2 linked regions of the Azoarcus sp. CIB genome follow. The protein of the gene in region 1 interacts with the protein of each later gene in a pairwise test. Links are inferred from orthologs where the notes say so. Each region holds a gene or a part of one and is shown on either strand. Other genes may lie near its edges.

Evidence for each region.
Region 2: the proteins of mrdA (region 1) and AzCIB_RS20840 interact in binary tests that used the Escherichia coli proteins (3 or more experiments, as listed by UniProt). The link is inferred for Azoarcus sp. CIB from one-to-one orthologs.

Annotation. Positions count from the first base shown.
Region 1 is NZ_CP011072.1:122,454-126,053, reverse strand. Bases 305-3,189 are described here. They hold mrdA (penicillin-binding protein 2), read right to left. Parts: upstream 2,799-3,189; coding sequence 810-2,798; downstream 305-809. Other genes in these bases: mreD (rod shape-determining protein MreD), read right to left, coding at 2,803-3,189; rodA (rod shape-determining protein RodA), read right to left, coding at 305-813. Outside these bases: more of rodA, read right to left, coding at 1-304; more of mreD, read right to left, coding at 3,190-3,324; rod shape-determining protein MreC, read right to left, coding at 3,328-3,600. UniProt on the Escherichia coli protein: Catalyzes cross-linking of the peptidoglycan cell wall. Responsible for the determination of the rod shape of the cell. Is probably required for lateral peptidoglycan synthesis and maintenance of the correct diameter during lateral and centripetal growth.
Region 2 is NZ_CP011072.1:4,644,914-4,648,317, forward strand. What follows is about bases 358-3,404. They hold AzCIB_RS20840 (penicillin-binding protein 1A), read left to right. Parts: upstream 358-725; coding sequence 726-3,083; downstream 3,084-3,404. Other genes in these bases: AzCIB_RS20835 (pilus assembly protein PilM), read right to left, coding at 358-555; cyaY (iron donor protein CyaY), read right to left, coding at 3,111-3,404. In the rest of the region: more of AzCIB_RS20835, read right to left, coding at 1-357. UniProt on the Escherichia coli protein: Cell wall formation. Synthesis of cross-linked peptidoglycan from the lipid intermediates.

The sequences.
Region 1 (3,600 bases):
GCGCTCGGGCAGGAAGGCGAGGTGGGTCTGCGTGCCGTCCATCCAGCCCTTGCCGAGCACGCCACCGGAGCCGATCGCGATCGTCGACTGGATGATGTGGAAACCCTTGCCGAGCGGATCCTGCGTAGGATCGAGCAGGGTGCACACGCGGTGCTTCTGGTATTCGCGCAGGCCCGGCCAGTCGACGCCGGGCTGGCAGATCTGGTCGCCGAAGCCGACGATCGCGACGATGCCGATCACGCCGACCGCGACGACGGGAACGATCAGCTTCCACGACAGGCCGGCGAAGTAGATCACATACACGCCGGCGGCGGTCACGAGCAGGCTCGTACCGAGATCGGGCTGCACCATGATCAGCCCGACCGGCACGACCAGCAGCAGGCCCGCGACGATGAACTCACGCAGGCCGATCTGGCCCTCGCGCTGCTGGAAGTACCACGCGAGCATCAACGGCATCGCGATCTTCATGATCTCGGACGGCTGGATGCGCGTCACACCGACGTCGAGCCAGCGCGTCGCCCCTTTCGAGGTCTCACCGAAGAGGTCCACCGCGACGAGCAAGAGCACGCCGATCAGGTACAGCGGCAGCGCGAGGCTCAGCAGGCGCTGGGCCGGCAGGCGCGCCGTCGCCCACATCGCCGCGAGCGCGACGACGGTGTTCACCTGCAGGGACGGGACGCGCTCCGGCGAGGCGCTCATCATCACGACGAAGGCGTAGGCGAGCAGCAGGCCGAGCAGCAGCAGTAGCGGCAGGTCGATCGGGCGCAGGAAGCCGAGCAGCAGCTCGCGCGGCTGGAAACGCGTGTCGGTCATTCGGAACGAGGCTCCCGGTCTGGTCCACCCGCATCCGGCGCTGCGGGTTCCGCGGCCACCGCGGGCGCTCCTGCGTGCGGATGGCCGGCGTGCTCGTCGCCCTCGTCGGCCGCATCGGCATCCTCGCCGGCCGGCTGGTCGCGGCGCTTGCCGAGCAGGTGGAAATCGATGATCTGGCGAGCGATCGGCGCCGCCGACTGCGCGCCGAAGCCGCCGTTCTCGACCAGCACCGCGAGCGCGATGGTCGGCTTGTCGGCTGGCGCGTAGGCGATAAACCACGAATGGTCGCGCAGGCGTTCGCTCACGCGCCCCTCGACGTAGCGCTGACCGCGCAGCGAGAACACCTGCGCGGTGCCAGTCTTGCCGCCGGCCGAGTAAGGCGCGCCGGCGAAGGCGCGCGCGCCGGTGCCGACCTTGTTCACGTCCACCATCGCCTGACGCACCGCGGCCGCATGCTCGGGCTTGAACGGGATGGTGCGGATCGGCTCGGGCTCGATGACGCGACGTTCGCCCGTTGCAGGATTGACGACATGGCGCACGACGTGCGGCCGGAACAGCTTCCCGTCATTGACCAGCGCCGCCACCGCGTTGGCCATCTGCAGCGGCGTGTAGGCGTTGTAGCCCTGGCCGATGCCGACCGAGATCGTCTCGCCGCCGAACCACTTCTGGTGCTCCTTCTTGCGGAAGCGCTTCTTCTTCCATTCCGGCGTCGGCAGCACGCCCTCCGCCTCGCCGGGCACATCGATGCCGGTGCGCGCACCGAAGCCGAAGGGGCGCATGAAGTTCGCGATGCCGTCGATGCCCAGATCGTTGGCGAGCTGGTAGTAGTAAGTGTTGCATGACACGACGATGGATTTGGGCAGGTCCACCATGCCGTGCCCACCGATCTTGTCGTCCATGAAACGGTGGCCGCCGAACATGAAATAGCCCGGATCGGCGATCGTCTGCGTGATCGTGCGCTTGCCCGCCGACAGGCCCGCGATCGCCATGAAGGGCTTGAAGGTCGAGCCGGGCGGGTAGGCGCTGAAGATCGCGCGATTGACCAGCGGGTGGTCGGGCGATTCGTTGAGCGACTTCCAGTCCTCGGTCGAGATGCCGTCGACGAAGAGGTTGGGGTCGTACCCGGGCTTGGACACCAGCGCCAGCACGCCGCCGGTCGCCGGCTCGATCGCGACGAGCGCCCCGCGGCGCTTGCCGAAGGCGGCTTCGGCGACCTTCTGCATCTCGATGTTCAGCGTGAGCTCGAGGTCGTTGCCGGCCACACCCGGCGTGCGCGCGAGCTGGCGCACCGCGCGGCCGCCGGCATTCACCTCGACCTGCTCGGCGCCGGTGATGCCATGCAGCACGGCCTCGTAGCTCAACTCCAGGCCGCTCTTGCCGATGTACTCGGAGCCGCGGTAGTTTGCCTCGTCGCCCGACTCCTCGATGCGTTCGCGGTCGCGCTGGTTGATGCGGCCGATGTAGCCGATCACGTGCGACGCGATTTCGCCATGCGGATAGTCACGGAACAGGCGCGCCTGCACCTCGACGCCGGGGAACTGGTAGCGCCGCGCGATCACCCGCGCCACCTCCTCCTCGGTCAGGCGCGTGCGGATCGGCACGCTCTCGAAATTCTTGCTCTCCTCGAGCAGCTTCTTGAAGCGGCGCCGGTCGCGCGCGTCGATCTCGACGATCTCCGCCAACCCGTCTATCGTTGCCTCGAGGTCGCGCACGCGCGAGGGCGTGATCTCCAAAGTGTAGGCAGCGTAGTTGCGTGCGAGCGGCACGCCGTTGCGATCGGTGATCGAACCGCGACCCGGCACGATGGGCAGCAGCGCGATGCGGTTGTCCTCGGCGCGGGTGTGGTAATAGTCGTAGCGCACGACCTGGAGGAACCAGAAGCGCGCGACCAGCAGGCCGAAGCACACCGCGATGAAGATCCCCGCGATCAGGACGCGGCGGCGGAAGCGCCCCAGTTCCTCGTCGGGGGTACGGAATTCCATCATTGGATCAGATCGGCCGATTGTCGTCCCGGTCCACCGGCTGGTACTGCGGCAGCAGCAACAGGTAGTTCAGCGGCACCCACAGCGCCGCGCTCGTCAGGCTGGACAGGAAGTACCACCACCCGGGGAATTCGGCGCCGGCGAGGAGGCGCACGACGACCATGATCACCTGCGTCAGCAGCAGCAGCGGGAACATCTGCAAGGCCTGCTGCGTCGGCGGGAACCACAGCACGCGGCGCGACACCGAGGTTGCCAGATAGCACAGCACGACGTAGGCGAGGGCGTGCTGACCCATTGCGGCGCCGTGGCCGATATCGACCAGCACACCGAACAGGAATCCCGCCCCCATGCCGACGCGCAAGGGCTCGCGGATCGACCAGAAGGCCAGCACCAGCGCGACCCAGTCGGGCACGCCGGGCGTGAGGCCGGTCGGGATGTAGCTCAGCGCAAGCGCGACCAGCAGGCTCAGGTAGGCGAACCAGGTCTTGGCGGGCAGCAGGATGCGGCTGGAACGGTGGGTCGGTTGCATCGCTTACCCCTTGAGGCCCTTGCGCGCTTCGGGTTCCGGCTCCGGCGCAGGACGCGGCGGCGGCGGCTCGGCGCGCCCCAGCAGCCGCACCTGGGTCGTGCGCTCGACCCCGGCGACCGGTTCGCACACGATCACCGCGAAAGTCTGCCCGTCGCGATCGACGCTGACGACGTCGGCCACCGGCAAGCCGGCGAGGAAGAGCCCGTCGAGGCCCGAAGTCACGAGACGGTCGCCCACACGCACGTCCGCACCCGACAGCGTGAAGCGCAGCTCCAG
Region 2 (3,404 bases), 4.5 Mb from region 1 along the record:
TGCGACGAGTTCGAAGGCCGCTTCTGCCGCGAAGGACTCGACGTCCATCACCGCGGCCTTGAGGCCGGCGGATTCGACTACAGCGACGCGGTCCTCGACCTTTTCCTTGCGCGATGCGGCGATCAGGACCTCGACCTCTTCGGGGCTGCCCGGCGAGGGGCCGACCACCTGGAAGTCGAGATTGACTTCGTCCAAGGCAAAGGGAATGTACTGACTGGCCTCCGACTCGACCTGGAGTTCCATTTCCTGGTCGCGCAGACCGCCCGGCAGAATCATCTTCTTGGTGATCACGGCCGAAGCAGGAAGCGCGACGGCGACCTGTTTGATGCCCCCGCCCATGCGGCGCACGGCACGCATCACGGCGTCGCTGACACCTTCGAGGTTGGCGATATTGCCGTCGACGACGGCGTCACGCGGCAGGGATTCGATGGCGTACCGCTCCATGCGGTACGCACCCTTTTCGCCCTCTGACAGCTCGACCATCTTCACCGATGAAGATGAGATATCGAGGCCGACCAGCTGGCGTGCCTTGGGGCGAAATAGGGAGAAGTCCATCACAAAGAAAACCCTTAAATTTCTTTATGTTAGGCGCCGAAACTGAATAAGCTTCTGAGATGCTAGCAACAAAGTGTTGCGAGTGCAAACACAGACGGCGGCAGATGCTTTGGAGGCACCGGGTGCGCAAACGTATAATTGCGCTCCCGTCCTCCCTCTATGGATTCCCGATGCGCTGGGTCTTTTATCCCCTCGCGGCACTCATCGCTCTTGTCATTCTCGGCGCGGCAACCATTGCGGCAGTCTCTGCATTCGCATGGCCGAACCTGCCTTCGCTGGACGTTCTGACCGATTACCGCCCGAAGATTCCGCTGCGAGTATACACGTCAGATGGGTATTTACTCGGGGAATTCGGCGAGGAGCGGCGGGTCGTCGTGGCCATGGACGAAGTCCCGACGATTCTCAAGCAGGCCATCCTCGCCGCCGAGGACGAGCGCTTCTACGAACACCCCGGAATCGATGTGATCGGGATCGCGCGCGCCGCGCTCGCGAACGTGGTGTCGGGCGGACGCGGCCAGGGCGCGTCGACAATCACGATGCAGGTGGCGCGCAATTTCTTCCTGACGCGCGAGAAGACCTTCAACCGCAAGCTTTACGAAATTCTCCTTGCATTGCGCATCGAGCGCAGCCTGAGCAAGGATCAGATCTTCGAGCTTTACATCAACCAGATTTTCCTCGGTCAGCGCTCGTACGGATTCTCGGCCGCGGCACGCGCCTACTTCGACAAGCCGCTGAAGGACATCACGGTGGCCGAAGCGGCCATGCTCGCGGGGCTGCCGAAAGCGCCGTCTGCCTACAACCCGATCGCGAACCCGCGCCGGGCGATCCAGCGCCAGCATTACGTGCTGCGCCGCATGGTCGAAGCCGGCTTCATCGACGAGAAGACCTTCGAGACGGCCCGCGCGGAACCGCTCGTGCTGGCGAACGGGCGTTCGGCATCGAGTCCCCTGCGCGGCGACTTCGTTGCGGAGATGGCGCGCCAGCTGGCGGTCGAACAGTTTGGCGATCAGGCCTACGATTCGGGCATCCGCGTGATCACCACGGTGACGCGCGACGAGCAGCAGGCCGCCTACAAGGCCGTCCGCCAGGGAGTGATGGATTACGACCGGCGGCACGGTTACCGCGGCCCCGAGAGCTTTGTCGACCTGAACGGCGTGAAGGCGAACGACGAAGAGCGGCTCGACGAGTTGCTCTCGGACGTCGCCGACTACGATGACCTGATCGCCGCGCTGGTTCTCGAGGCGTCACCAAAATCGGTCACTGTCTATCGCCACGGCGAAGTCTCGAAGATCACCGGCGGGGGACTGGCCTTTGCGGCCCCGATGCTCAACGAACGGGCCCCGCAGGCACGCAAGGTGCGGCGCGGGGCGATCGTGCGCCTCCGCGACCTCGGCGAGAAGGGCTGGGAAATCGCGCAGCTGCCGGACGTGGAAGCGGCACTGATCGCGGTTGACTCGAAGACGGGTGCGGTTCGGGCACTCATCGGCGGCTTCGATTTCAATCGCAGCAAGTTCAATCACGTGACCCAGGCGCTACGCCAGCCGGGATCGAGCTTCAAGCCCTTCATCTATTCGGCGGCGCTCGAACGCGGTTTCTCGCCGAGCAGCGTCGAAGAGGACGGGCCGCTGTTCTTCCCGGCCGGGATCACCGGCAGCAAGGACTGGGAGCCGAAGAACTACGATGGCAAGTACGAAGGACCGATGACGCTACGCGAGGGGCTGGCACGATCGAAGAACATGATCTCGATCCGGGTGTTGCGCTCGATCACACCCGAGTACGCGCAGGACTACATCACGCGCTTCGGTTTCGATGCAGCCCAGCACCCGCCCTATCTGACGATGGCGCTCGGCGCCGGCATGGCGACGCCGTGGCAGATGGCGACCGGCTACGCCGTGTTCGCGAACGGCGGTTACCGCGTCGAACCGTATGTCGTGAAAGAGATGATCGATGGCCAGGGGCATGTCGTCGCCAAGGTGGACCCACCCGTCGCGGGAGAGAGCGCGCCACGCGTGATCGATCCGCGCAACGCGTGGCTGATGACCTCGATGATGCAGGACGTGGTCCGGCGCGGTACGGCAACGCGGGCGCTGACCCTCAAACGCGGCGAACTCGCCGGCAAGACGGGAACGACCAACGACTACGTGGACGCCTGGTTCGCCGGCTTCCACCCGGATCTGGTTGCCGTGAGCTGGATGGGGCACGACCAACCGCGCAATCTGGGACGCGGCGAGACCGGCGGTTCGGCCGCCCTGCCGATGTGGGTGAATTTCATGCGCACCGCGCTGAAGACCCTGCCGGAGAAGTCCCCGGCCCGCCCTGACGGGCTGGTCGCCGTCCATACGGGTTCGGGCCGCGACGAGTTCGTCTATCGCGAGAATGTCCCGTCCGAACCGTTCATGCTCCCGACGGAGACGGAGAACTTGCCCCTACCGGCCGAGGCTCCGGACGAGGCGCTGCCCCAGATTCGCCCGACGGCGGCCCCGGCCCCCGTGGTTGAGCGCACTCCGATACCGGTGCGGCGCCCGTAGGAGAGAATCCCCCGGAGCGCCGCCGGTTCAGCCTGCCTTGACGGCGACGGGCGCCCCGGACTGCTGGCTGACGAGTTGCGACAGCATCGCGTAGAGTTCGACGCCGTCACGCGCGGCGATCCAGCGGCCGGCGTCGTGGCGAAAGTGGAAGCCGCCGGCCTTGGCGGCGACCCAGATCTCGCGCGCGGCCGAGTGGCGGTTGATCACCATCTTGCTGCCGTTCTCGAACTCGATCTCCAGCACGCCGCCGGGCATGGTCTCGATGTCCAGTTCGGCACCGCAGGCTTCGAGCGCGGCTTCGATCCGCACGAGTTCGGCTTC